2 linked regions of the Polyangium mundeleinium genome follow. The protein of the gene in region 2 interacts with the protein of the main gene of each other region in a pairwise test. Links are inferred from orthologs where the notes say so. Each region holds a gene or a part of one and is shown on either strand. Other genes may lie near its edges. The genes, in order: bioB and POL67_RS49285.

The links.
Region 1: the proteins of POL67_RS49285 (region 2) and bioB interact in binary tests that used the Escherichia coli proteins (3 or more experiments, as listed by UniProt). The link is inferred for Polyangium mundeleinium from one-to-one orthologs.

The regions. Positions count from the first base shown.
Region 1 is NZ_JAQNDO010000001.1:4,923,467-4,937,917, forward strand. What follows is about bases 6,251-9,198. They hold bioB (biotin synthase BioB), read left to right. Parts: upstream 6,251-7,194; coding sequence 7,195-8,202; downstream 8,203-9,198. Other genes in these bases: POL67_RS19740 (CBS domain-containing protein), read right to left, coding at 6,251-7,058; POL67_RS54240 (GFA family protein), read left to right, coding at 8,447-8,860; POL67_RS19750 (protein-tyrosine phosphatase family protein), read left to right, coding at 8,926-9,198. Also shown: POL67_RS19710 (fatty acid desaturase family protein), read left to right, coding at 18-1,019; POL67_RS19715 (c-type cytochrome), read right to left, coding at 1,021-1,806; POL67_RS19720 (immunity protein Imm33 domain-containing protein), read left to right, coding at 2,115-2,600; POL67_RS19725 (thiamine biosynthesis protein), read left to right, coding at 2,660-3,295; POL67_RS19730 (hypothetical protein), read left to right, coding at 3,448-4,947; POL67_RS19735 (type IV pilus twitching motility protein PilT), read left to right, coding at 4,982-6,037; more of POL67_RS19740, read right to left, coding at 6,147-6,250; more of POL67_RS19750, read left to right, coding at 9,199-9,618; POL67_RS19755 (hypothetical protein), read left to right, coding at 9,739-10,221; POL67_RS19760 (FG-GAP-like repeat-containing protein), read left to right, coding at 10,536-12,038; POL67_RS54245 (FG-GAP repeat domain-containing protein), read left to right, coding at 12,035-12,382; POL67_RS19765 (WD40 repeat domain-containing protein), read right to left, coding at 12,452-13,831; POL67_RS19770 (LysR family transcriptional regulator), read right to left, coding at 13,884-14,451. UniProt on the Escherichia coli protein: Catalyzes the conversion of dethiobiotin (DTB) to biotin by the insertion of a sulfur atom into dethiobiotin via a radical-based mechanism.
Region 2 is NZ_JAQNDO010000001.1:12,429,977-12,444,360, forward strand. Bases 11,504-14,384 are described here. They hold POL67_RS49285 (class II glutamine amidotransferase), read right to left. Parts: upstream 13,430-14,384; coding sequence 12,578-13,429; downstream 11,504-12,577. Other genes in these bases: POL67_RS49280 (GGDEF domain-containing protein), read right to left, coding at 11,504-12,253; hemG (protoporphyrinogen oxidase), read right to left, coding at 13,459-14,384. Also shown: POL67_RS49230 (AAA family ATPase), read right to left, coding at 1-1,307; POL67_RS49235 (MGH1-like glycoside hydrolase domain-containing protein), read right to left, coding at 1,304-3,955; POL67_RS49240 (peptidylprolyl isomerase), read right to left, coding at 4,006-4,491; POL67_RS49245 (radical SAM protein), read left to right, coding at 4,683-5,567; POL67_RS49250 ((2Fe-2S)-binding protein), read right to left, coding at 5,519-5,890; POL67_RS49255 (hypothetical protein), read left to right, coding at 5,949-6,083; POL67_RS49260 (GAF domain-containing protein), read right to left, coding at 6,184-7,605; POL67_RS49265 (acyl-CoA reductase), read right to left, coding at 7,663-8,748; POL67_RS49270 (LuxE/PaaK family acyltransferase), read right to left, coding at 8,745-9,860; POL67_RS49275 (aspartate aminotransferase family protein), read right to left, coding at 9,921-11,270; more of POL67_RS49280, read right to left, coding at 11,348-11,503.

The sequences.
Region 1 (14,451 bases), 7.5 Mb from region 2 along the record:
GGGTCATCTTTCGGACCATGCAGGGAAACGAGCTCGTCGCCGTCACGCGGCCCTTTGCCTCCGAGAATCGGGCCCGCAGCGTTTATCACGTCGCCTCGACGTTCGCGGTCCTCGCGCTCGCGACGGCCGTGGCCGCGGCCGCGCCGTACAAGCCGCTCCGGATCCTCGGCAGCGTGATCGAGGGGCTCGTGATCGTGCGCGCGTTCATCCTGTCGCACGACTTCCATCACGGCGCGCTCCTGCGCAAGTCCAAGGTGGGCAGCGTGATCTTCGGCCTCTACGGCGCGCTCGTGCTCACGCCGCCTCGGGTCTGGCGGCAGACGCACAACTACCACCACGCGCACACGGCGAAGATCGTGGGCGCGCAGATCGGCTCGTACCCGGTGATGACGGTGGAGATGTGGAAGCGGGCGCCGCGCAGCAAGCGGATCGCGTATGCGCTCGCCCGCCACCCGCTGACGATCCTCTTCGGCTACGTGACGATCTTCCTCGCCGGGATGTGCATCTCGGCCTTCCTGCGCAATCCCAAGGAGAACTGGGATTCGGCGGCGGCGTTCGTCCTGCACGCGGCGCTCGTCTCGACGATCACGTATTTCTTCGGCTGGGAGATGACGCTGCTCGTCCTCGTGGGCCCGCTGTTCATCGCGTGCGCGCTCGGCTCGTATCTCTTTTATGCGCAGCACAACTTCCCGGGCGTGCACATGCAGCCGCGGCAAACCTGGACGTTCGCGCGCGCGGCCGTGGAGTCATCGAGCTTCATGCGCTGCGGGCCGATCATGAGTTATTTCACGGGGGACATCGGGTATCACCACGTGCACCACCTGAACGCGGCGATCCCGTTCTACCGGCTGCGCGAGGCGATGGCCGCGATCCCCGAGCTCCAGGTCGAGCCGCAGACGAGCCTGTCGCCGCGCGACATCCTGCATTGCTTCTCGCTGAAGTTGTGGGACCCGCAGACCGGCAAGATGGTGCCGTACCCGAAGGACGCACCCCCGGAAGAAGTGGCGGAGCCGGCCTGATCTAGCGGGCCATGCGGCGGACGTAGGCTCGCAGCGCCTGCACGTCGGCGTCCGTGAGATCGGTGTTCGAGGGCATCATCATGCTCTTGCCCACGGCGCGGCCGCCCAAGCGGATGATGCGCTCGATCGATTCGTCCTTCGTGGCGGTTTGCCATTCCGGATCGCCGAAATCACGCGGCCGCGGGAGGAGGTTCACCGCGGCCGGGCCGTCGCCGCGCCCGTTCACCCCATGGCACGGGGCGCATCGGAGCTCGTAGAGCTTGCGCGTCTCTTCGAGCGCGGCGCCCGTGAGCGCTTGCCGCGGTGCCTCCTGCTCCACGGAGAGCCGCGCGAGCGGGCGGGCATAAGGCATGAACGGCCAGGGGATCCCCACGAGAAGACACACGAGCGCGAGGCCCGCGCCCCACGCAGCGCGCTTGTGCTTGTCGCCGTCGCTCGTGCTTCGCCGCACGCGCACGCGGCCGACGTGGGCGCAGGCGAGCGCGAGCACCATGGAGAAGGCGTGCTCCACGAGGAAAAACCGGAGCGCCGAGGAGCGCATCGCGCCCGCGGGATCCTGGAAGGCGAGGTGCGTCATGGGGCTCAGCCACAGGTACATCACGAGGCCGAGCGTGATCTGGAGGTCGAGCGAGGCGACGAAGAAGAGGCCGAGGCGGTCGTGGAGACGCTCGTACGCGCCGGATCGCCCGCGCGCGGCGTTGGCAGACGCGACGGTGGCGGCGAGGCCGAGCCCGAGGACGATCCAGCGGAGCCACGAGTGGAGCGTGAGGACGATCGGATAGAGCATTCCCGCGGGCGCACCTTGCCACGCGCGTGCTCGTTGGGCAGGACGATCGAGCGGGCGCGGCGGCGAACGTCGCCCGATCGAGGCCTCAGCGGGCTTGCAGAGCAGAGGGCGAGAGGCGCAGACTCGCGCCCGCCCCAAGGGGCGCGGAGGGCAGCCGGTGGGACGTTTTATCGAGGTCTCGACAGAGATCGGGGGCACGACGGTCGTGGCCCGGTGTGCGTCGGAGCAGGCGCTCGAAGCGCGCACGATGATCGAGCGGGGGTTCGGCCCGCTCGCCGGACGAAAGCCGGCTCGAAGGCGCGGTGGTCGTGTTCGGCTGGGCCGCCTACCGGCTCGAACGGCGCGAGGGCCAGCTCCTCGTGTGCGAGCCCAACTTCGACGAGGATCCGCGGCAATTTCGGCCCGACGTGACCGCGTCGCTCCGGGTCGTGGCGCGGCAGGTGGGGCTCGTGAAGATGCTCGGGGTCAAGCCGGAGGGGTGCCGCTTCGACGACAAGATCGTCGCGGACCGGGCGGCCTTGCGCGCCCCGGCGGTGGTTCTGCATCGGACGGGGATCGCGAAGGGCGGGGACGCCGGCTGGTACATGGGCCGCGCGGAGGCCAAGGGAAAACCGTCCGCCGAGGAGCTCGCCGGGTTCATGAGCTGCGGGCTCGTGCGGCTCGGCCGCGAGCGGCTGCTCGACGTGCTGGCGCTGCCCGTCGGGTACATCGCGCGATTCGACGGCGATACGCTGCTCGGGATCGCCGACGCGCGGAATCGCGAAGTGTATTCACCGAAGCGCGCGCGGACCTGACCGGCCTCTCTCCCGTGGCGCTTGGCAGGACCTTCGAGGCGCGGTAAGCCGCCGGGACCATGCCGGATTCGATCACGCGCCCGAGGAGACTGTGGACCGTGCTTTTCGTGGCGAGCCTCGCCGCGTGCAGCCGCGGATCCGCGCCGTCGGAGGTGTCCTCGCCGTCGGGCGGTTCGTCGGGGTCGACCGAGGCGGCCGCGGGCTCAGGGGCGTCTGCTTCAGCGAACACGCCGCCGCGGAGGAGCCCGCGGCTCGACGATCCGCGCTGGCAGCGGGCGATGGATGACGATCCGGCGGGACTTCAAGCGCTCGCGGACGCGCTCGGCGCGGCGGGGCTCGTGGAGGCGCTCGGGGACGGCGGGGCGATCCTGAGGACGGCGCTCTCCGCCTTGCCGCTCGCGGACGACGCGGATCTCGCGCTCGGCGTGCTCGGCAAGCGGGCGCTCGCGGCGACGGACGAGGAGCGCGGGCCCACGCTCGAAGCCGTCCTCGGCGTGGCGGGCCGGCCCGCGACGGCGCGGGACCCGCTCGATCCGGAGGGCGCGTCGGAGGCGGGCGCGGCCGTGCTCTCGATCGCGGCAAACCCTGCGCTCCCGCGCGAGCACCGGGCGCTCGCGGTCTCGGCCGCGCGGGCGCTTGCCGAAAAGAAGATCCTCGACCCGGCGAAGATCCCCGGCGATCTCGATCCGCCCTGACCCGAAAACCCTGGAAGACCGGGAGCGCCCGGGTTTGGCGCGCCGACCGGGCTTTCCATTCCGGCGGGTAAGCACATTTCTGGCAGCTTCGCGCCCGATATCGATGCGGGTCGCGCTTGAGTGGACCGGGTTTGCCGGGCGAAGCTCCGTGCATGACAAACGGATGGACGCTTCGCCGTGGGGTCGTGGCGGGGTTTTTCGGGGCGACGCTCTTGCTTTCGCCTTTCGCATTCGCCACGACGTATCAGGTCGGGCCGGGCAAACCCCATGCGAGTCTGAAAGCGGTGGCGTCACTGCTACAGCCGGGCGACGTGGTGGAGGTCGCCGGAAATACGACGTACGCGGGCGACGTGAAGCTCACGAAGTCGGGGACGAATTCGAACAAGATCACGATCCGAGGCGTGCGCGTGAACGGCAAGCGCCCGGTGCTCTCGGGCGGGACGAACACGCTGGAGGTCGGGGCCGACCATTATGTGATCGAGGGCTTCGAGGTGGTGGGGGGCAGCTCGCGTTGCGTGTTCCACCGCGGGCACGACATCCGGATCCGGGACACGGCGGTCCATGATTGCCCCTCGCACGGCATCCTCGGCGCGATGGACGGCTCCGGCTCGCTGACGCTCGAATACGTGGAGGTCTACAAGGCGGGGGCAGGCGACAAGCGCCACCCCATTTACATGGACACGGACGAGCACGCGCACCCGGGCGCCGTGTTCCGCATGCAGCATTGCTACGTGCACGACGGCCTCGGCGGGCACGCGGTGAAGAGCCGGGCCGAGCGGAACGAGATTTATTACAACTGGATCGAGGGCGCGTATTACCGCGAGCTCGAGCTCGTGGCGCCGGACGGCGAGGCCGAGGACGTGGCGCGCGAGGACGGCGACATCGTGGGGAACGTCTTCCGCAAGACGGGGACGTTTTACACCGTGCGCATCGGGAGCGACGCGACGGGCGGATCCACGAACGGCCGCTACCGCTTCGTGAACAACACGTTCCTCCTCGCGCAGGGATCGAAGCCGGTGGTGGAGATTTTCTGGGGCATCGAGAGCATCGAGATGCACAACAACGCGTTTTACCGGGTCGGGGGAGGCGCGGTCTCGATCCTGAAGCTCACGGACGTGGAATGGGCGACGGGCAAGGCGGTGATCGGCGGCCAGAAGAACTGGGTGCCGCAGGGGAGCACGGTGCCGACGCAATGGCAGGGGACGATCCAGGGGAGCAATCCGAAATTCGCGGACCTCGCGGCGTTCGACCTGCGCCCCGCGGCGGACAGCCCTTTGCGGGATGCAGGCGCGGCCGCCCCGGCGAGCCCGGCCGGGTCTCCCTTCCCGTCGCCGCTCGCGACGCCGCTCTTCGTGCCGCCGGCAAAGAAGGTCGTGACGGAACTGGGGCAGCTCGGGCGGGTCCCGGCAGGCGCGATCGATATCGGCGCGTACGAGGGGGCAGGGCTCGGGGGGGGCAAGGAAGAGGCGGGAGCGGACGAGGGAGCGGAGGAAGGGGCGGGAGCGGGCGCGGACGCGGATGCGGAGATCGGCGAGGAAAACGCCGCTGGCATTACGTGCGCGGTCGGGCCCGGACGAACGACGGGCGCGGCTTGGATGGGCGCGCTCCTGGCGGGGATGGCGTTGCTTTGGGGGAGGCGGCGGCGGGGGTGAGGCCTCGCCCGACTTGCGTTACCGTGACGACCCCGTGACGACCCCCTACGCGAGCGAGGCGTTCCTCCACCAGATCCTGGCCAAGGCGCAAGCGGCCCAGGCGAGCGACATCCACCTGCGCGTGGGGCAGCCGCCCGGGGCCCGGGTGCACGGAGACATCGTCTACTTCCGCGCCGAGCCCCTCAAGCCCGAGGACACCGAGGCCGTCGCGCGGCTCGTGCTCACCCGGCGGCCCGCGGTCCTCGGCGCGCTCGGATCGCTCCGCGAGGTCGATGTCTCCTACGAGGCCGAAGGCCTCGGGCGCTTCCGCGTCCACGTCTACCTGCAGCGCGGGACGATCGCCCTCGTCCTGCGGCTGATCCCCGCGAAGATCCCTTCGTTCGAGGCGCTCGGCGTGCCGCCCGCCGCGCGCGGGTTCGCCGACAAGAGCCGCGGGCTCGTGCTCGTCGCGGGCGCCGCGGGGCAAGGCAAGACCACGACGCTCGCGTCGATGCTCGCGCACATCGTCGAGGCGCACCCGAGGCACGTGGTCACCGTCGAAGATCCGATCGAGTTCGTCCACGAGGGCGGCCGCGCGACCGTGAGCCAGCGCGAGGTCGGCAGCGACACGGAGTCGTTCGCGTCGGGCGTTCACGCGGCCCTCCGGCAGGATCCGAACGTGCTGCTCGTCGGCGAGATCCGCGACGCGGCGACGATGGAGGCCGTGCTGCAAGCGGCCGAGACCGGGCACCTCGTGCTCTCGTCGCTGCCCACGCCGGACGTGGGCCGGACCGTGAAACGGCTCCTCTCGATGAGCCCGACGCCAGCGGAGACGCGCGACCGGCTGAGCGCGTGTTTGCAGGGGATCGTGGCGCAACGCCTGCTCCCGCGACGCGAAGGGGGCGGGCTCGTGCTCGCGTCGGAGGTGCTCGTCGCGACGGGCGCGGTGCGCGGCGCGATCGAGCGTCCGGAAGGCCATCCGTCGCTTCGTGAGCTGATGGAGAAGGGCGTGACGCCCTACGGGATGCAGACGTTCGCTATGCACATCGAGCGCCTCGTCGCGGAGGGGCTCGTGGACGCGGACGTCGCGCGCTCAGCGACGCAGGTCTAGTCCCGAGGGGGACGCCTCGCGTCCCCCTCTCGTCCGGGCAAAGCCCGGCCGATTCACCCCCCGAGGAAGATCGCGTCGCGATCTTCAGAGCATCGAACGGGTCGATGCTCTAGCTGGCGCGGCGATACGGCATCGGCGGGAAGAGGTCCTTCATCGCGGCGGGCAGCTCCGAGCGGACGTCCTCGATCTCGCCCGCGGAGACGCTGTCGGCGATGACCTCGCACGTCGCGTAGAGCACGTCCGTCGCGGCCTCGGGCGAGAGCTGGAGCGCGCGGCGCAGCTCCGCCTCGATCGTGTCGGGCGTGATGCCCTTGTTCGAGCCGCCGAGCGTCGCGTCGAGCTGCGGGACGAGCTTCGACGGGAGCTGCGCGAGCAGGTGCTGCGCCTCGTCCTCCGTGAGGCGGCTGCACAGGTTCGAGAGCACGATGAGCAGCGCGCGCTCGGCCTGCTCGCGCGTGGAGAGGCCCGTCTGGCGCATGCAGGCGTGCAGGAGGCGCCCGTAGGTATTTTCCGCGCGCGCGGCGCGGCGCTGGCGTGCGCGTTCGCCGCCGCGGCCTGGCGTCACGCCGGCCGGGCTCGTCGCGCCTGCCGGCTTGAAGCGCGCGGCGACTTCGAGCTGCGCCGTGATGATCGAGCGGGCGGTGTCGAGGTTGATGGCGCGTTCGAGGAAGAGGTCGTCGAGCGTGACGATGCCGACGGGCCGGCCCGCTTCGAGCACGGGGACGCGGCGGCAGGCGTGCTCGCGCATGACGCGCACGACGTCTTCGACCGTGTCGTCGATGTCCACGGGGGTGACCTCGTCGCTCATGACGTCGCGCAGGGGCGTCGTGCGCGGGTCGAGGCCGGCCGCCACGACGTCGAGGGCGAGGTCGCGGTCGGTCGCGATGCCGACGAGGCGCTGGTCCTCGACGACCAGGACGGCGCCGACGTGGTTGTCGGCCATGGCACGGGCGGCCTCGTAGGTCGTGGAGCGGGGGTGGAGGACGATCAACCGGGGGCGACGGTAGCGATCCAGGGACATGGGGCACTCCTCTGCGGTTTTTGCCGAGGAGAACGTGCCAGATCGATGCCAGCCGCCGCCGCCGCGAGGGGGCGCGCTCGGGCGGGCGGGGGTGATGGCTTTTCGCGCGGGCCTTTGTCGGCTACACCGGCCGGCCATGACCGAGGCTCACTTCGCCCCAGACCCCATCCGCCATGACTGGACCGTGGACGAGGTCGTCGCGATTCACGACCTGCCGTTCTTTGCTTTGATGGACCGCGCGCGTGGTGTGCACCGGGCGCACCACGTCGATGGGGAGGTGCAGCTCTGCACGCTGCTCAGCGTGAAGACGGGCGGCTGCCCCGAAGACTGCGCGTACTGCCCGCAGTCGTCGCACCACGACACGAGCACGTCGCCGGAGAAGATGCTCGACGTCGACGGGGTGCTCGAAGCGGCCGACCGCGCGAAGGCCGCGGGCTCGACGCGCTTCTGCATGGGCGCGGCGTGGCGCGAGGTGAAGGACGGCCCGGCGTTCGACCGCGTGCTCGAGATGGTGCGGGGCGTGAAGGAGCGCGGACTCGAAGCGTGCGTGACGCTCGGCATGCTCACGGAAGAGCAGGCGACGAAGCTGAAGGACGCGGGGCTCGACGCGTACAACCACAACCTCGACACGTCGCGCGAGCACTACCGCTCGATCATCTCGACGCGCACGTACGACCAGCGGCTCGTGACGCTGCGCAACGTGCGCAAGGCGGGGATCACGGTGTGCTCGGGTGGGATCATCGGGATGGGCGAGTCGGTGCGGGATCGCGCGGCGATGCTCGTCGAGCTCGCGCGCCTCACGCCGCACCCGGAGAGCGTGCCGATCAACGCGCTCGTGCGGGTGGCGGGCACGCCGCTGGAGAGCCTGCCTCCGCTCGATCCGGTGGAGTTCATCCGGATGATCGCGACGGCGCGGATCGTGTTCCCGAAGAGCATGGTGCGCCTGTCGGCGGGCCGAACGGACCTGTCGCGCGAGGCGCAGATGATGTGCCTCTACGTCGGAGCGAACTCGATCTTCTACGGGGACAAGCTGCTCACGACGCCGAACCCGGAAGCCGACGAGGACACGGCGCTCATCCGGGACGCGGGGCTGTCGGCGCGGAAGCCGTCGGTGGGGATGGCGGAGGCGGCGGCGGAGGAGTGAGGTAGGGCAAGGGCCCGCGTGTCAAGCCTTTTGGGCGGACACGCGGGCGGCCTGTCGATCGACACACCAGGCCGCAGCGGGCTACCCAGCGGGAGGGGGCGGTTCTGCGGTGGTGGTCCAATGACATCGTTCGGCGTTCGGTCTCGAAGCCGGTGAAGTCGTGTCCCTACGGCCGCCTGGGATGCGGGCCGGTCCCGGCGCTGGCGGGCCGAGGCGGCCAGAAACCAAAGAAAGAGGAGAGATCATGTCGCTGACGGGTGGTTGTTTCTGCGGAAAGGTTCGATACCAAATCGATGCGCCGCTTGGACCAGGGCGCAGTTGCCATTGCTCGCGATGCCGAAAAGCATTTAGCGGGACGGGGTCTGCTTACGCGGAAGTCGTGCCGGGGTCCTTTTCGTGGCTCAGCGGGGAGGACAATCTCAGCTTCTATGAAACGACGCCGGGATGGGGTCTGTGCTTCTGCCGGACCTGTGGAAGCACGCTGTGCGGCACAGGCGGAGGCAAGGTGCACGGAGTGACGCTCGGCAGCGTCGATGGTGATCCCGGCGTTCAGATCGAGATGCATATCTTCGTCGGTTCGAAGGCGCCCTGGGATCACATTGGGGGACCAGCCCCTCAGTACGACGCATTTCCTCCCCAGGCGCCGCCGAACGGATAAGCGGCACCCCCTCGAGGGAAGATCGCTGCATTCCCATATCGTTCGCCGCCTTCCCGCGCTGCTCGATGAAGTTCGTCGTCTTCTTCCTCCTGCTGGCACTCGCGCAAGGCGCATGCGTGGCGCTGCTCGCGCATCCCGCTCGTCATCTCCTGCTGTGGCCAGCCCTCTCCTGTGTCGTGCTCGCCTACGCGTACGCGAGAAACCGCCCGCATCTGGTGAGCGGGAAGTCGAACGACGGACGCGTCTCCTGGTTTTGGACGACGCTGAACCTCCCGTGGTTGTTATTCACCTGGACGACCTGGATCATACTCGCCGTCTTTTCTCGTGAGCCCCGGGTAAACCGGCTCGAAGGGACGAACATCTACCTCGGCCGGTGGCCGCTCCTCGGGCCAGACTTGTCGAGGTTCGACGTCGTGGTGGATCTCGCTGCCGAGCTGCCGCGCTGGTACAGCTTTCCCCATCGATACGAGGCGCTCCCGAATCTCGACGGCATGCCGCTGGTGCACGACACGCCCAGCGTGGAGATAGGCCCCGAGACCGTGGTGCTGGTGCATTGTGCACAGGGGCATGGCCGCACGGCTTCCTTCGTCGTGCTTCTTCTGTGCCGTATGGGCATCACGAGCACGGTCGAGGACGCGATCGCGTTGATCCATGCCCATCGCCCGCTGGCGAGAATGTCTCGCTCGCAAAGGAGGGCCGTGACGGCCCGCGCGTCGCTCGCAAGCCCTGTGTCAGGCTGCGCCAGAACAGGACGCTGAGCGCAGCGCGGGATGGGCCGATAGCCTGGAGACGCTGGCGGGCAAGAACGAGCGCCGAGACGGCACGAAGTCTGCAATTGTTCCCCATGCCCGCGCACGTACAGGGAAAGGGGCACGAGAATGAGAGCACATCACGCATGGATCCTCGCAGCTCTGGCGCTGTTCGGGTGCGGGGGGACGGAGGGGACGGGAGGGACGGAGGGGACGACCTTCACGCTGGATCACGAGCCGGTGACGCTCGGCGAGCCCGCCACGGCGCACATTACGCTGTGGGGCTACGATTCCAGGCTCGCCGACGCGAGCGCCACCGCGATCCGGCGCTACGCGCTCGAAGTGACAGCGCTGCCCGTCGACCTCGCGCTCGACATTCCGGCGAACGCCCATACGCTGATCGATCAAGGGGTCGGGCCGGTCGCGCGCGAGGATGCGGGGTTTTACTTTTCGGTGGTGGTCGACGTCGACCGCGACGGGCAGCAGTGCGAGAAGGACCTCGTGCAGGACTTCGAACGCAGCGACTTCGCGTCGTTCGACGAAGAGCCCCCGCAGACGTACAAGGTCTTCGTGAAGGAATACGGCTCTTCCTGCATGCCGATCGACGAATAGCCCGAGCCCACGATCCCGCCTGACGCTCGATAGGCCCGCGGGCACGTCGTGGATTCTGCCAGCCGATCTGCAATCGCTTCCCACCGCGATTGACGTCCGGATAGGCTCGCGCCCCCGCGACGCTACGAGCGAACCATGAAGCATCGACACGCCCTTCTCTTGCTCTCGTTCTTCCCTGCCATCCTCGGCGCCTGCGGCGATCCCGGCCCCCCGGACAGCCGCCCACCGCCGAGGATTGCAAGAACGGCGCGGACGACGACGGCGACGGCGCCGCCGACTGCGCGGACGACGATTGCGCGGAAGAGCCCGCGTGCGTGCCGCCCGTCGAGGATTGCGGAAACGGCGTGGACGACGACGGCGACGGCGCCGCCGACTGCGCGGATACGAACTGCGCGGGCCAGGCTGCCTGCGGAGGCACCTGCGGCAACGGCCAGCTCGACGCGCAGGAGGCCTGCGACGGAGCGCTGCTCGATGGCAAGACCTGCCAGGACCTGGGCTTCGACGCCGGACAGCTCGCCTGCGCGCCGAGCTGCGCGCTGGACACGGCGGGCTGTACCAAGTTCGCCTGTGGCAACGGGGTAAAGGAGGGCGCCGAGGCCTGCGACGACGGCAACGTGAAGAACGGGGACGGCTGCCGCAGCGATTGCAAGGGCGTGGAGCAGTGCGGCGACGGCCTGCTCGACGCGGGCGAGGTCTGCGACGACAAGAACATGGTGAGCGGCGACGGCTGCGACGCGGACTGCAAGCCCACGTTCACCACCTGCGGCGACGGCATTCATCAGACCGGCGAAATATGCTTCGCGCCGCAGCTCGACTGGGTGTTCCCCGACCGCCCCTACATGATGAGCCTCAGGGACCATGACGGCGACGGCGACGTCGACGTGCTGGCGAGCTACGAGCTCTCCAGCCTGCAGATCCTGCCGCGCGGCGCAGGCTATCAGTTCGGGCCGCGCCAAACGCTTTCCCTGGACGCCTCGCCCAGCACGTTCAGGCTGGCCGACCTCGACGGCGACGGCGACCTCGACATCGCCTCGCTCACCGAAACGTCCAATGGCTACCTGCGCCTGCTCCAGCAGCAGTCGGATGGTTCGTTCGTCGTCGCCCATGCGCTCGCCGGCGTGGGCCAGATGCCCGGCGACATGGCGCTCGGCGACGTCGATGGCGACGGGGACGCGGACATCGTCGTGTGCAGGACCTATTCGAGCGGCGTGCTCGTCTACAAGAACCAGGGCCTCTTCCAGCTCTCCGCGCCGCAGAGCCTCGCCACCGGCGCGACGCCCAAGCAAGTGGTGCTCGCGGACCTCGACGGCGATGGCGACATGGACATCGCCACCGTCAACAAGGGCGACAGCTCCGTCAGCCTGCTGCGCAACGAGGGCAATGGCGCATTCGCCGCGACCGTGAAGATTCCCGTCGGCACAGAGCCCATTTCGCTCGACGTCGCGGACCTCGACGGCGACGGCGACCGCGATCTGATCACCGCGAACCTGGGCTCCAACGACCTCACCCGCCTTTACAACCAGGGCGGGGGGTCCTTCAACGCCGTCCCCCTGTCCCTGGGCGTGCGGCCGGTGGACACCGAGATCGCCGATTACGATGCAGATGGCTGGCTGGACATCGCCGTCCGCATCGGCCCGACCGCCGGCGTGGGCCCGCTCGACGAGGTGCGCATTCTCCAGAACGACGGCGGCGGGGGCTTCTTGCCGAAATCCGCCTTCCTCACGGGCGCGACGATCTACAACAGCGAAAACGGCCGCCTCCAGGCCGCCTCCAGGCCGCCGACGTGGACGGCGACGGCGACGTGGACCTGGGCATGACGAACTGGCTCTCGCGGGACGCCAGCATCGCGCTCAACGAGGGCGGCGGGGTCTTCTCCGTCAGCGTCATGAGCCCCTTTGCCCAGGCCCCGGACGGCGCGCTCCCCGCCGACATGGACGGCGACGGGGACAATGACGTGGTCGTCACGCGCGGCACGCAGGCACGCAGACGCGGTGGTCTCGAGCAGCAACAGCGCGATCAACGTGGTGCTGAGCGCGCCTTGAGCGCCATGCCGTGCGGCTTTGCGCACCGAACACCGGGGCAGCCTCGGCGCGTGCTCTGCCGAGGCCGCCATCTCAAGAGGGGAGATCGGTACCCATGCGCCCCAGGATGGGCTGCGTGAAACCATCGAGCGCGCAATCCGGATCCCCCGGAAAGCGACCCGCTTTCCGAGCCTGGATGGGCACTGCCGTCAGAAGGGCACGTCGCTGAGATTGCGAGGGAGCTCGGCGATCCGCGTCCCGGGGAGGGCCAAAAGCTTCGGGGACGTGATCGGCCCGCGGATCACCATCTCGAATTTCTTCCGGAGCGCGGCGTCGAACACGCGCAGCGCGGTGCCCCCCGAGACGGCATATCCCCCCAGCATGCACGCCTCGGCCCAGACGAAGCCGGTGTCGTAGAGCCATGCCATGGTGTCGCCGTCGAAGGCGACGACCTCGGTGCCTCGGGCCGTCACGAGGAAATGGCCGAGCCAGCCCAAAAACAGCGTCTCGGCAATACGCTTCGGAGAAGCGCCCGCCGCGACCGGGAAGGTGTGCGACTCGTACATGAGCCCTTCCGCGAAGGAGGTGCGGTCGAGGCCGAACCCCATCCGGGAGCCGTCGGGAGACAGAGCGGCGCCCATGATCTCGCCGTCGGCGACACGGACCGACACGACGAGCCCGGGTGGGCTCGCGTCGAAGACGTCAATCTGCGAGCCCAGCGTCACCGCGAAGCGCCCGCCCGACGCCGAGGTGGAGAGGGACGCGCGGCGGGATCCTCTTGTCGGAGCGGGCGGGCGAACGAGCGCCGTCACACGCCCGGTGAGCAGGTCGAACTGGGCCACCAGCGCGTCACCGCCCGCCACAAGGCCCGTGCTGCCGTGGATGGCCATTTCGTAGCCGCGCCATGTCGCGCCCGGCACGTCGACGGGGTGGACCGCATTCTGCGCCAGGTCCCATACCTGGGGAGCGTATCCGTCCGCGGCGACGACCACCCTTTCGTCGCCGCTCCAGAGGACACGCCCTGTCTCGACAGGCCCGCCGAATGCAGCGGACATGACGTCGGTCCCGGTGGTCATGTCGAGCACGCGCGCCGCGCCGCGGGCGTCGATCCAGGCGAGCAAGCGCTCGTTCGGGCTCTGGGCGAAGGCGCGCGCCTCTTCGCCTTTCGCGAGCGCCTTCTGGAAGGTCGTTCGCAAGTGCGCTGTCTCCCGGACCAAGAGGCCCTTGCGGGTGCGCATGGCGAGGTACGTGCCCCGGGCGGAGAATTTCGGATCTCCGTCCAGCGGATCACTGGGACGGAGCGTGACGCACACCGGCGTCTGCGACGCGAGCTGCACCACGCAGAGCGGTGCAGACGCCCCCATGGGGGCCCCTCCCTGCCACGCGACGATGCGCGTTCCCTCGGGCGACAGCTCCACCCGGGAGAGCTCGAAGGGCGGCGCGTCGTCGGGCGGAGGCGCGGGTGTTTGGGGCGGCGGCGTCGCGGAGGCCGCCGCAAGGGGAGGCGGAGACGGGGGCGCCGGGCTGCCAGCGCATGCGGAGATGGCGACGGCGATCGAGAGGAGCTGGGGCAGGGCACGCGCGCGCATGATTGGGGCGCGCAGCAGGGCAGGAACCCTCCGTGGCGTCAAGCTCTGAGCGTCAGGCCGAACCGGCGTTGGCGACCTCCTCTACGAACCCGCGGAGCCACATGTTTGCCGGGTCCGACTCCGCGTGCGCGTGCCAGTAGATGTGAAGCTTCACGGGTGGCAACTTGAACGGCAATGCGCGTCGCGAGAGCGCGTGGACCTTCCCGACCTCGCCCGTCAAGCGTCGTGGCGCGGTCAGCACGTCGTCCGAGTCCGCGACCACGCGGAACGCCGTGTCGTAGCTCTGACAGCGCACCACCACGCGCCGCTCGACGCCGAGCCTCAACAGCCCGTGATCCTCGAGCACGAGCCCCGTCGCTCGACTCGACACGAGGACGTGAGACGCCGCGACGTACTGCGCGACCGTCAGCTTCCCCCGAAGGGGATGCCCATCTCGCACGACGAGGCAGAAGTCGTCCTCCAGAACGCGACGGTGTTGTACTGGCTCGTGGACCGGCATGGAGACATCAAAGGCGAGATCGATCTGTCTGGACGCAAGCTCACGCGCAATGGCGGAGCGTTGGTACGCGACGCTCGCCAGCGTGGCCAGCGGAGCCGCCTTCGCGAGTGCGCTCCGGAGC
Region 2 (14,384 bases):
TCGAGCGGGCCGAGGACGATCTTTTGAAGGGTGACGCCACGCGGGGTGATGGATTCGAGGAATGCACCGAGCGGCTGCGCGGGCGCCGTGTCCTCCTCGTGCGCCGCGCCGAGGACGAGCAGGCGCGAGATGCCCTCGTCAGCGAGGACGTCGGCGAGAATGGCGAGCGTTTCGGGATCGGCGTGATCGAGGTCGTCGAAAAAGACGGCGACGAGCGGCCAGTGCTCGCAGAAGACCCGAAGGAACAGGCAAACCGCGCGCCCCACGCGGCGGCGTGCTTCAGCGGCCCCGAGATCGGGCAGCGGCGGCGATTGTCCGAGGACGAGGGCCACGTCGGGCGCGAGGTCTTCGAGCGGCGCGCCCTGACCGTCGAGGGCCACGAGGAGGCGCGCGCGGATCGCGTCGAGGCGCGCTTCCGGCTCGGCGAGGGCGCGGCGCGCGAGGGCCGTGACGACTTCGGCGAGGGGCGCGCGGGGCGCTGCGCCTTCCTTGGGTTTCGTCGCGACAAACAGGCCACTCTGGTGGATGATTTGCTCGCGCGCCTCTGCGACGAGCGTGGATTTTCCAGAGCCGGCCGGACCCACGACGAGCACGAGCTCGGGCGCGCCCGACATGGCCCGCCGCGCGGATGCAGCAATTGCGCGGGCCTCCGCTTCGCGGCCAAAGGTTTTGTCCCAGATACGCCGATCGTCGGGACCGTCGCCGGTGCCGAGGGGAAACGGCGCGGCGTCGGGGCCTTCGCGCAAGAATCGTTCGAGGTCGAGCGCGAGCGCGCGGCCCGCCTGGTATCGCTCCGCGGGCGCCTTCGCGAGGAGCTTCTGCGTGATATCCGAGAGCACGCGCGGGATGGCCGCATCCCGCTCGTGCACGGGCACGGGCGCGCGCGCGAGGTGCGCGTGGGCGAGCGCCAAGGGATCGGCGGAGACGAACGGCGGCGCGCTCGTGAGCATTTCATACAGGATGGCGCCGAGCGAATACAGATCGGCGCGTCCGTCGAAGCCGCGGCTCGCGCGCCGCGTGCGCTCCGGGGCCGCATACGCGAGCGAGGACTCGCGGACCGGGCCACGCCCATCGGCGCCGCTGCGAGGGCCGGCGTCGGCGAGGAATGCGTCGCCCGACGCGGGCTCGACGAGGATCGTCGCAGGCGAGAGATCGCCGTGGGCACGGCCTGCGCGATGAAGCTCGTCGAGCGCGAGGGCGAGCGCGAGCGTGAGGCGCGCGGCCGCCTCGGGGGTTTGCATTCCAGACGCGAGGAGGCCGGCGAGGGTCGTTTGCCCGCGCTCGTCCCCTTTCCCCAGGCCGCTCATGCCAACTCGTCCCTCCGATGCCGTTCGAGTCGCAGCACGAGATCCCCGACGAGGCCCGTCCAGCCGGTCTGGTGCGAGGCCCCGAGCCCCTCGCCGGTGTCTCCGTGAAAATATTCGTAAAAGAGGAGGTTGTCCCGGAAATGCGGGTCGAACTGGAAGAGGTCGGTGTCACCGTACACGGGCCTCTTGCCGTCGGGTCCGCGCTCGAAGAGGGCGACGAGGCGCGTCGCGATCTCGTCGGCAGCCTCGCGGAGCGTGCGGGGCCCGTGCGTGCGCGTGGCAGGTATACACAAAACGTCGCCGAAGCCGTGTTCGAGGCGGAGGAGCGAGCGATAAATCATGTATGCCGTGGGCAGCCAGACGGGACCACGCCAGTTCGAGTTCCCGCCTTTCATGCGACTCCTCGATTCCCCCGGCTCGTAGCTCACCTCCAGCCGGCGTTCGCCCTGCCAAAGAACGACAGGCCGTTTCTGGTGCTCTTTCGAGAGGGAGCGCGGGCCGAACGGCGAGAGGAACTCGTCCTCGTTGAAGAGGTGGCCGAGGACGCGTTCGAGCTTTCCGGGCGGGACGGCCGTGAGGACGTACCGGCCGTCGGGGCGCTTGATGAGGGCCTCGGCGAGGTGGGGGTTTTTCCCGAGGAACCACTCCATGCGGCGGCGGAAGTTGTCGAGCTTGCGATAGACCTCGGGGCCGATGACGTGCACGGCGAAGAGGGGAATGAGGCCGACCATGGAGCGCACGGGCAGGTGGTGGGGCTCGCCGTGGACCGTGAGGATGTCGAAGTAAAACCCCTCGGCGTCGTCCCATAGCGGGATCTCGGGGGGCTCGGCGTGGTGGAAGGTGTAGGCGATGCGGAGGAAATGCTCGAAGAACTTGCTCGCGGCGTCCTCGTACGCAGAGTTTTCCATGGCGAGCTCGAGCGCGATCCGCATGATGTCGATGCAATACATCGCCATCCACGCGGTCGCGTCGGCCTGTTCGAGCTTCATGCCGGGCGGCGGCGGCTCGCTGCGGTCGAAGATGGAGATGTTGTCGAGGCCAAGGAAGCCGCCCTCGAAGACGTTGTTTCCCTCGGCGTCGCGCTTGTTCACCCACCAGGCGAAGTTGATGAGCAGTTTATGGAACATGCGTTCGAGGAAAAGACGATCGCCCTTCCCGCTCTGTTTGCGCTCGATCTTGTAGAGCTGGTAGGCGGCCCAGGCGAGGATCGGGGGATTGATGTCGCCGAACTCCCATTCGTAGGCCGGAACCTGTCCGTTCGGGTGCTGGTACCACTCCTTGACCATCAGCTTGAGCTGATTTTTCGCGAGGTCCATGTCGATCGGTGCGAGCGCGAGCGCATGGAAGGCGAGGTCCCAGGCCGCGAACCAGGGATATTCCCATTTGTCGGGCATGGAGATGACGTCGGCGACCGAGAGGTGCCGGAAGTCCTTGTTTCGGCCGCGGAGCCGCTCGGCCGGCGGCGCGAGCGCGTCGCCGCGGAGCCAGACGTCGACGTCGTAATGGTAAAACTGCATGGACCAGAGCAGGCCCGCGGAGGCCTGGCGCTGGATCGTCCGGCGCTCGTCGGACATGTGCGGGCCTTGCATGGCCAGGTAAAACGCGTCCGCCTCGGCCTTGCGTTGCGCGAGGAGCTCGTCCGAGCCCTCGAACGGAGCCCGCTCGGGCTCGGGGCAGAGCCGCGCACGGAGGACGACACGGCCCCCGGCGGGTACGTTGAACATGCGCCACGCCGCCGCCTTCGAGCCACGCCCGGCGGGGTTTGTCTTGGATTCGTCGCCGTGGACGACGCGAGCGTGGAAGGCATCCTTGACGTACGGCGTGCGCGACGGCGAGCCAAAGAGGCGCTCGGTGTTGGTCTCGTTGTTCGTGAAAAGGAGGGTCGTGTCGTCGCCCTCGATGTAAAGGTGGAAGGCGCCGAGATCGTGGTGATTGCAGCGGAGGGAGGTGAACCCCTCGCCGCGTTCGCCTTCTTGGATCTCGGGCGGCGCGACGACGATCTCGTCCCACGACCAGGTGTTGCGGAACCAGAGGTGCGGCAAGACGTGAATCGGGGCATCCTCGGGGCCGCGGTTCTCGATGGTGACGACCATCAAGATGTCATGGGGCGCGCGTTTCGCGTATTCGACGGTGACGTCGAAGTATCGACCCTCGTCGTAGAGGCCGAGGTCCCAGGTCTCGAGCTCGGGTTCGTCGCCGCCGCGCGTGCGATTTCCCGCGACGAGCTTTTCGTACGGATAACGACGCTGGGGATATTTGTAGAGGAAGCGGAGGTAACTCGACGTCGGGGTCGCGTCCTCGTAATGGTAGACCTCCTTGACGTCCTCGCCGTGATTGCCTTCGGGGCCGGTGACGCCAAAGAGGCGCTCTTTCAGAATGGGATCGCGGCCGTTCCACAAGGCAAGGGCGAGGCAGAGGATCTGCGTGCGATCACAGATCCCCGCGAGGCCGTCCTCGTTCCAGCGATAGGCGCGGCTCCGCGCGTGGTCGTGCGGGAAATACCCCCAGGCATCCCCACTGGCGCTGTAGTCCTCCCGGACGGTGCCCCAGGCGCGCTCCGCGACGTAGGGCCCCCAGTCCTTCCAGCGAAGAACACGCTCGCGCGCCTGGGCGAGTCGATGGTGCTCCTCGGTCTTCCACGCCTGCATGCCTCGAACATATCAGGGTTCGAGGCCCCCCAAGCGCCCGAGGGGCAGGATCATTCGGTGCGCTGGATGATGTGAAAACCGTAAGCGGTCTCGACAACCTCGCTGATCTCGTTGATCTGGAGCTCGAACGCGGCATCCGAAAAGGACTTGACCATGGCGCCACGCTCGAACTGGCCGAGATCCCCGCCGCGATCACCCGCCCCGGGCTCGTCCGAGCACTCGGTGACGACCGACGCCCACGCCGCGCCCGACCGCAACGCGCGCAGGCACTCCAGCGCCTTCTGCTTCGCCTCTTCGCGGGTGCGGGTGACGTCCTCGGGACGCTGCTGGGAGCGCTGGTGCATGACGAGGATGTGGCGCGCGCCGATGCGGGTCGGCAGGCGGGCGATCCGCTGACGCTCGCGCTCCTCGACGGCCTCGCGCTCGGCCGCCCGCGCAGGGCCGATCGTTTCGAGCCCGCCCCCCGTCCAGTCCGGCCCCGTGGCGAGCGAGGTGCACGCGGGACAGACGAACGCGAGCGCGAGGAGAACGGACACTCGGCCAGCGAGAGCTGCCATGGGGCGGGAACGTGGACCAGGGGCCGCGGGCGCGCAAGGGGGTTCGGGGCGTAGCTCGGCTTGTCCAAGCGTAGCCCCGAGCGTCGAAAGGTTCGGGGCGTAGCTCGGCTTGTCCAAGCGTAGCCCCCGAGCGTCGAAAGGCTCAGGGAGTCGTCTGATACGATGACGGGGTGCCGCTGCTCGATGTGGTCCTCGGCTACGACTGCAACCTCGCGTGTACCTACTGCACGATCACCGAGGCGATGCGGCGTCGCGCGCTGTCGACGGAGCAGGTGGCGCGGGAGATCGATCGGGCCGCCACACGAGGCTTCCGCGATGTCGCGTTCACCGGCGGCGAGCCGACGATCCGGAGCGATCTGCCAGCGCTCGTGCGGTACGCGAAGAAGCGCGGGTTCGAGCACGTGAAGGTCGCGTCGAACGGTCTCAGGTACGCGCATGCGCCGTACCTTTCGCTGCTCGCCGAAGCGGGCGTGGATCAGTTCCACGTGTCGATGCACGCGCCGAGCGACGCAGCCTACGAGGAGACAGTGCAACGCGAAGGGACGGCAGAGCTGCGGCGAAAGGCGATCGAGAACCTCGTCGCGCGGGGGCTCGATCCGATCGCGGATCTGATCCTGAAGGAGGACACGTACCGGGACGTGCGCGCGTGGGTCGAGGGGCTTTTCGCGCAGGGAATCCGGCATTTTCGGCTGTGGCTCGTGTCGTTGACGGACGGAAACCGCGCGAACGTGGACCAGCTCCCGCGTCTTTCGGACGTGGCCGCGAAAGCGCGCGAGGCGTTCGAGGCGGCGCGGAAAGGCGGCTACGAGGTGCACGCGCTGCACATCCCGCGGTGCTTTTTGCCGGGGTACGAGGATCACGTGCGGCACCCGGGCGCGGACGTCGTGCGGGTCGTGACGCCGGACGAGGTGTTCGATCTGAAAAACTCGCGCCTCACGGGTGGCGTGAAGCCCGCAGGATGCGAGGGCTGTCGGTTCTTCGAGGCGTGCCCGGGGCTGCGCCCCGACTACGTGGATCGCTTCGGCGGGGACGAGGTCAACAGCGTGCCGGCGTGAGACGAAGATTCAGGCCTCGGGGCCGTGTCCCCGCCCTCGCCGTGGTGCGGGCCGCCGCCGGGCAGGTCGAGGTCGTCGAGGCCCGCGAGGACGGAGAGCGAGACGGGGTGGTACGGCGGCCTCGGGGTGATGGGCTTGTCGACGTCGCCGCCGCGCTCGGAAACGAGGCGCGCGCAGAGCGCGAGGCACCACTTGCCCTGGCACCAGCCAGTCCCGAAGCCGGTGTACCGCTTGACCGACTCGATGTCGCGGTAGCCACGATCGAGGGCCGCTTCAAGCTCGTGGAGCGTCACGTCCTCACAGCGGCAAACCAGGGTTTTCATGCACGAACCTCTCGCGGGATGGTAGCGCCCCCCCGGGGGGATCGGCTATATGGGGCGCATGCCTCAGAAACCGCAGGTTCGTGCCAAAGAGAAGGTCCGCCAGACGCGCAGGCTCGCCCGCTGGCGCGCGAAGAAGGCTGCCGAAGCCCAGACGCAGGCGCAGCAGAGCCCCGCGCCGAAGTCGGCATCCTGAAGTCACGTCCGTGCCGTGCGTCCCACGCGCACGGCACCGGACGGACATTTTCGACGGCACGACCAACGAAGCGCGCGTGATCACGCCGCGCGCCAGAGCTTCATTCCATCGGGTCGCTTTCAACCTCGGCCTCGGTCGTTTCGGACACGTCGGGCGGCGCTTTGCCCTTCTTCCGCTCGGCCCGGAGCGTGGCCATTTCCGCGCGCGACGGGTTGATCACGAGGAAGCCGTGATCCGCGTCGAGCAGCACGACGTCGCCGGGCGACGCCCACTGGAAGAGGCCCTCGACCTGCGTGATCGACGGCAAGCCGAGCAGCCGCAAGAGCACCGGCGTGCGGGGATCCGAGGCGCGCTCGCTGAGCACGACGCCCACGGGATGCGTGCGCGCCGAGACGACGAGGTCGAACACGGTGAGCCGATCGCCGATGAGCACGGCCTTTGTCGGGAGCTCCGCGCGCGCGTCGGGCGACGCGAGCATGACGAGCGCGTCGCAGAGGTCCTCCATGTCGCGGGCGCGCTCCTGCAGGAAGGGATCCCCGACGATGCCGTTCGCCGCGCGCACGCCCTCACGCGCGACGAGGCCGAGCGCCTGCGCGACGCCGTGGCCCTCGGCGACGAGCTCGGACGCGCGCTGACGAAGGCGCAGGTCGCCGATCATGAGCTCGTACGTGGAGAGGAACGCCGCCTCGCGCGAGAGCCCGAGCTTGCCCGCGCGGGCGACGAGCGCCGAGAGCGCCTTCTCGGCCGCGCTCCAGGCACCACGGAGGAGCTTCGGATCCTCGCCCGTGGCCTTGCGCTGCGGCGAGGTGGCCGGGCGGCGCAGGGCCGCGACGGCGCCGAGCGATCGGCCCGGAACCGAAGGGACGCCGGGGAGCGTGACCTTGCGGGTGCCGCCGCCTGTGCGGCGAAGCTTCTTGTCGCGTAGCTCGCGGAGAACCTCGGCATGCCGGATCGCCGAGGCGATCGGCGCGGTGAGCGCGACGAGGAGCCGGACGTCGCTCGGGCGGTAGGCCTTGTCGCCCGCGCGCTGCACGACGATCGCGCCGAGCACGCGGTCGAAGCCGAGGATGGGGACGGCAAGAAAGACGGGGTAACGGTCCTCGTCGATGAACGGAAACGCGCGCCAGCGCTGATCGCCGGGCGCTTTCACGACGGCGACGGGCCGCCTGGTCGCGACGGCCGTCCCCGTGAGGCCTTCGCCGACGGACATGCGCACGGTGCCGCGCGCGCCCACGGGAAACCCGACGTTGCCGCGAAGGACGAGCGCGTCGCCGTCCCCTTCGAGGAGGTAGAGCGAGACGATCTCGGCCTGGACGATGGCGGCGATGCGTTTCGGGGCCTCGTCGAGGAGGACCGAGAGGGGCATCGGTTTGGCCACAAACGAAACGAAGTCGAGGACGCGGTCGAGGCGAACCTCGCGGCGCACGGGGTTCTGCGACTCCGGCGGCGGGGGCAAGGTCGAGACGACCGGCGTCACCGCAGGGTCGTTGGCGAGGACTTCGTCGGAGGGACGCGACGGCATTCGGGCCGTACCATACCAGGAGGGACGGTCTTGGAAAGCGGTCGCAGGAGGTCCCGATCATGCGCGGGACGGGCGCAAGTCCACAGGCCCATCGAGGGGCGGGCGCTGCATCGCGCCGAGCGGCGAGCAGCGCGCAAACGGTGCGCGTTCGAGGACAGCGCGCGCGAGGGCACCGTCGTCCGACGAGCCCACGGCCGTGACGAACGGCGCCCACGGGGCGAGGAGCTGCGGCGCTTGTTCGAGCGCGAGCGCGACGACGTGAACGACGCGCGCAGCCGGCGGCAAGACGAGCGCTCGTGGGGAAGGGTCGAAGCCGACGGCATGCGAGGGGCGCGCGAGGAAGAGGCCGACGGCCTCCATCGAGGCGCCGTACAGCGTGATTTCGGCAGCGAGCGCGGGATCGAGGGGGCCGCGGGGGATACGCGCAGCGGTGCGGGCGAGGGCGGCATCGAGCGCTTGGACAAACTGTTCCGCGTGGGGTTCTCCGCCCTCGACGAGGACGAAGCGCGGAGACAAACACCCGCGTTGATCGAAGGGGACGACGTCCCGCGCGAGGGCCTCGGCAGCGTCGTCGAGCGCGGCGTCGGCTCCAACGACCGCGAGCCCGATGCCGGTGCCATGTCCCCGCACGCAAACGCCCGCCGGAAGGCTTCGTGTGACGGCTTCGATCGAGGCGTCCGAGCCGTAGACGTGCAGCTCGTCGCCTGGCGCGGGTGAGATGGTGGAGGCACGCGTGAGGGAGGCGTGGTGCGTCTGGACGAACGTTTCGTCGGCGGCAAGCGCGCGGACGAGGAGGTCGGTGACCACGGGATCACGGCGCGAGGGACGCACGACGATGTCAGGTGAGGTCGCGGCGGCAAGCGCGAGCGCGCGGAGCGGCGCGGTGCAGACGTTGGCTGCGAGGACGAGGTGGCAGCGGGGCGCGCGGCCGGTGCGCGCGAGCAGCGTGTCGATCTCGGCGTCCGTCGGCTGCGTCTCCAGGTGCGCCGAGAGCGCAAGCTCGACGCCCTTCGGATCGAGGCCGGTGACCTCGGGCAAACGCGCACGTGCCTCGGCGCCGAGCGGATCGTTCGGATCCTGGATGCGCCTGCCCGCGGCGACTACGCGGAGGACACGCGCCCTCGCCTCGGCCTCGGCGCTCATGACGAACCGCGCGAGAGAACCTCGTCGATCGCGAGCGAGCATCCGCGCGGCGTGGCGCCCGGCGCGCGGCCGAAGAGCTCGACCCCGTCGTCGGTCACGCGCCCGAGGTCCGACGTCTGGATCGCCACGGACGAGTCGACGTTCGCGAGATCGACGAACCGCAGGATGCCCGTCTCACCCGGCGAGAGCGGCGCGAGCGTCGTGGGATCGCAGGCGGTCACGCGCATCCACGGCGGCGGCGCGTACACGCCGTGCCGCGCCGGGGACCGAGCGCCGAGCGCGGCGGCGAGCGTGCCTTCGTAGAGCTGACTCGAAAGCTCGGTCATGCCGTATTCGCCCACGATGTGGGCCCCGGGGACGCCGAACAGGGAGGCGATCGCGCGCCGGAGCTCGGTCGGCTCGACCTCGCGTGAGCGACCTTTGAAGCCGCCGGTCTGCATGACGCGGCTGCCCGGCGGGAGCGAGAGATCCCGCGTCCCGGCGCCGTCGAGCAGGTGCACGAACGCGAACGACGCGCCGAGCACAAGCGCAGGTCTGCCTGCGGCACGTGCTTCGGCCGCGGCGCGCGCCACGCCTTCGATGTCGAGCACGCCGCTGCGCACGTGGAAGCTCACAGGACCACCGAGCTCGCGGGCGAAGAGATCGAGCATGAAGCCGAGCGACGAGTCGGCGACCTCCTCGATGGACGGCGCGAGCACAAGGACGCCAAGGTCTTGACGATCGGGCCAGAGCATCCGCTCGCCCCAACGAAGCGCGACGAGCTCGTACGTGGCGGTGGTGCGGAACGGATGCTCCCCGCGCGCTTCCTTGCCCTGGGACGTGCCGCTCGTCCGAAACACGAGCGTGTCTTCATCGGGCGCATGCGCGGCAATGCGCGCGAGCCGGAAGACGTCGCAAGGCAGCGCGGGGATCACGGCCGCGTCGCGCGCGCTCGCGAGGTCGATGCCCCGCGCGCGGACGAGGCGCCCGAGGGCAGGCACGTGCGCGGCCTGGAAACGCGCGAGCGCAAGTGCGAGGTCGTCGAAGGACTCGGGCGGCGCGCCGCGCAAGATCCCCTCGACGAACGCCCGCACGCGCCCATGCAGCGCTTCGCTCGTAGGCCGTACCGTCACGCGGCGATTCCTAGCAGGAGCGAGGCAAGGCCGCCAAGCGAGCGGACTTCGCTCGAACCGTCAGGCGAGCGTCGCCTTCATCGCGTTCGCCGCCGCCGTGAGTTGCTCCTCGGCGATCGTGAGCGGCGGCGTCCAGGTGATCACCTCGCCCTTCTGCCCGCCCGTGATCACCACGTACCCGGCTTCGAGCATGCGCCGCATCGTCTGCAAGGCGAGCGCGCCGCTCTCGAACGCGACGCCGAGCATCAAGCCCTCGCCGCGCACGTCGACGACACCTGGCACGCCCGCGAGCACCGCCGTGAGGTACTCCTTCGTCCGCGCGCCGATCTCACGCGTCTTGTTGACGAGCTGCCGAAACCGGAGCGAGTCGAGCGTGGCGATCGCCGTCGCGCACGCGAGCGGCGCGCCCGCGTGCGTGGACGTGTGCACGACCTCGCCCTCGCGCGCCCATGCCTGCATGACCTCATCCGCCGCGATGCACGCCGCGATCGGCAAACCTCCGCCGAGGCCCTTGCCGAACACGAGCACGTCGATCGCTGCGCCCACGGCCGTCGATCGCACCATCGAGCCCGAACGACCGAGCCCGGTCCAGATCTCGTCGGCGATCACGAGCGCGCCGTGCCGATGCGCGAGCTCGCAGAGGTCCCGCAAGAACCGCTCGGGCGGCACGATGATGCCGCCGCGCCCAAGGATCGGCTCGACCAGCACCGCGCCGACGTTGCCGGCCGCGAGCGCCTTCTCCACGGCGCCGAGCGAACGATCGAGATCGGCCTCCGCCGCGGGATACGGCGCGAACGAGACGTGCGGGTTGAGCTGGAGGTTGAACGGCTCGCGATAACTCTCGCGCAGCCCGAGCGCGGCGAGCGGCCCGTATCCAAGGCCGTGGTATGCGCCCTCGAAGGCGACGACGCCGGGTTTGCCCGTGGCGAGCGTCACCGTCTTCAGCGCGGCAGTGATCGCGTCGCTCCCGCTCTGGCAAAGCAGCACGCGCGGCGCCACGCTTGGATGTAGCGACGCGAGCCGTTCGAGTAGTGCGACCTTGATGTCGGCAGCGTACACGTCGCCGAGCGCCTGGATGAGCCGATCGGACTGCGCCTCGATCGCGCGCGTCACGCTCGTCGCGCCGTGCCCGAGCAGGAGCGATCCGAAGCCGGCCACGAGGTCGACGTAGCGGTTGCCATCGACGTCGAACAGGTTCGCGCCCTTGCCCGAGGCGAGCACGATCGGCGCCATCTCTGCGCCGCTCGTCTCCTCGCGCGTCTTGCGCCGCGTGCCGAACGCCGGGCACTCGACGCGTTCGAGCCTGCCGAGGAGGCTACGCGACGCAGGGCCCGGAGGCGGCACACGGATCTCGGGGAGCTGATCACCCGTCAGTTCCTCTGCGGGGGCGGGAAACTCGCTCAGGGGCATGTCGTTTCACCTAGCACGCACGAGCGCGGCGAGCAGCGGTGGACACGAGCGTCCTCTCGGAACCAAGGACCTCGGGGTTACGAGCACAGCCTGTTTCGGCCGGTCCTCTTCGCCATGTAGAGCTTCTCATCGGCGCGCTTGATGAGGTCCTGCGCCGAGCGATCGCTCTCCTGCAGGAGCGCGGCGCCGAGGCTGATCGTCACCTTGATGCTGTCGGCTTGAAAAACGAACGCGTTGTCCGCGACCTTCTGCCGCAGCGTCTCGCCGAGCGCGACGGCGCCCTCGAGCGAGGTCTCGGGCAGGACGATCGAGAACTCCTCGCCGCCGTACCGTGCGAAGACCTCGTCGCGGCGGATGCGCGACTGCACGACACGCGCGACCTCCTTCAGCACGTAGTCGCCCGCGAGGTGGCCGTGCACGTCGTTGATGCGCTTGAAGTGGTCGATGTCGAACATCAGGATCGACAGATCCCGATCGTGCCTGCGGCCGCGGATGATCTCGCGCTCGAGGGCTTCGTAGAGGTAGCGCTTGTTGTAGATCTGCGTGAGACCATCGATGATGGTCATCCGGTAGATCTCTTCGTGGTACTGCGCCTCGACGTCGGCCCCGGAGAGGAACTTGAAGATCGTCGGGCCAATCTTCACACGGTCGCCGTTCTTCAGGACGACCTCGCGCGAGATCTGCTCGTCGTTGCAGTACGTGCCGTTCGTGCTGCCGTCGTCGACGACGACCCAGTAGCCGCCCTGCTGGCGGAACTGCGCGTGGCGCCGCGACACCGAGTCGCCGTCGAGGACCACATGGTTGTCCGCGCCACGACCGACCCGCGTCGGGTTGTGCTCGAGCACGAAGCGCTTGCCGAGCAGCGTCGGCTCCTTCGTGTAAATGACGACGAGGCAGTCGGTCCCGAGCCGAGGCGCCTCACCCCCACCCGGCGGGGGCTGCACCACCGTGGTAACGCGAGTCTTTTCGTCGAAGTCGTTCACGCGGTTTCAGCCCGGTCTGCCTGCTACTTCGGTCACGTCGGGAAGCAATCGAAGCGGGGCCCCTCGGAAGTAGCCCGTTCCAAGCTCAATCACCCGGATCCAGCCGATCTTCCAGCTTCAGCGTATCCATCCCCCCGCACAGGCGTCAAGGTGAATTCGATTACTGGGTTTCGTCCTTGCCGTGTCTCGTCTCCAGGGCCTGGTTGCCCAGGCTCCACGGCGAGGTTTGCGACATTGTTGTGCGACGATTGTACGAATGCAAGGCGCGTGGTCCGGACAGCAGCGACGGACTCGTGCGCCCAGGACGACTTCGAAAGAAGTCGCTCAAGCCGTGAGGTCTCGCGCCGCGCTCGCGCGTAGCTCGCGTTCGGCCCGCGCGGGCCTTCGATCCGGCGTGCCCGACGGCAACGTCGCGAGCAGCCGGCCGTGATCGAAAACCCACATTTCCCCGGGTTTGCCCTGCGTCCACGTCTCGTTCTTCGTGAGCGGCGCCGTCGCCACGACCGCCACACGATCACGCGGCGTGGTCACGGCCGAGAAGTCGACCGCGAGGTCCTCGTCCGCGAGGTGCGCGAGGCCAAACGGCGCCTTTCGGATGATGTAGCAGAGCCGCGTGCCGCAACGGGCAAACAGGTGCCGCCCATCACCGAGCAGGAAGTTGAACGTACCGTCTTTCGCGATACGCGCGCCGGCGTCTGCCACGGTCTGCCAGAGCTCGCTCGGCCTGCGCGGATAATCGTCGAAGGTGCGGCGAAGCTCTTCGAGCAGGACGCAGAAGGCGTACTCGCTGTCGGTCGTGCCGATCGGCGTGAAGCGGCCGAGCTTGCGCTGGCGCACGCGCGGCAGCGTGCCGTTGTGCGCGAAGACCCAGTGTCGGCCCCAAAGCTCGCGCACGAACGGATGCGTGTTCGCGAGACTCGTGGGCCCGCGCGTCCGCTTGCGGACGTGGCCGATCGCCAGCATCGTCTTGATCGGGTTTTGCGCGAGGAACCGCGCGAGCGGGCTCGCGGCCGCCGATGTCGGTTCGAGGAACACGCGCGCGGCGTACCCCTCGTAAAACGACAGGCCCCAGCCGTCCCCATGCGGGCCCGTCTTCCCGCCTCGCTGGCACAAGCCAGAGAACGAGAAGACGATGTCCGTGGGGACGTTGCACTCCATCCCGAGTAGCTCGCACATCTCCGCGCGCCTGGGAGTATAGGCGAAACTCAGCGCGCCGCGACGGCCGCCGCAGCCTCGTTCGCCTGCCGCACGCAGTCGGGGATGCCGACGCCATCGAACGCAGCGCCCGCGAAGTGGAGGCCGGGGAGCCTGCGCGCGATGTCGCGGATCCGCCGCACCCGCGCCGCGTGCCCCACGATCGGCTGCGCGTTCGCCTGCTCGTAGCGGAAAACACGCGCGAGCATGGGCGCGGCGCGGACGCCGAGGAGCGAACCGAGTTCCTCGCGCGCGAGCGACACGAGCGCCTCGTCGCTCGCCGCGAGCGCGCCGGGATCGCGGTGCCCACCCACGAACACGCGCACGAGCGCCGCATCCTGCGGGGCGCGTCCCGCCCACTTGCTGGAGATGAACGTCGCGGCGAGGATACGACGCCGTTCGTCTTTCGGGATGACCACACCCACCGCGTCGAGTGGGTGCGGGACGTCGGGCCGCGCGTACGCGAGGACGACGGTGCCCGTCGAGACGTACGGGATGCCGCGGAGGAGCGCGCCGAGCTCCGCGTCGATCTCACCGAGCGCGCTCGCCGCCGCGTGTGCGGGCGCCGCCATCACTACGTCGTCGGCCTCGATCGACTCGGTCTGCCCGTCCCGCGCGCCGTACCGCACGACCCAGCGCGGAGGGGCGTTCGCCTCCGCGCCGCTCGATCGCTCGACCGACACGACGGGCGCACCCACGCGGATGTCGCCGCCCGCCTTCTCGATGCGCCGGGCGAGCGCCTCGATGAGCTCGCCCATGCCCCCGAGGAGCGAATGGAACGGGCTGGGCGGTGGTCCTTTCGTCGCCGGCTTTTTCCGGCGCTCGGCGAGCGCGCCGCGGATCAGGCTGCCGTGGCGATCTTCGAGCTCGGCGAGCTGCGGAAAGGTGCTGCGGATGCTGAGCAGGTCGACGTCGCCCGCATAGATGCCCCCGAGCA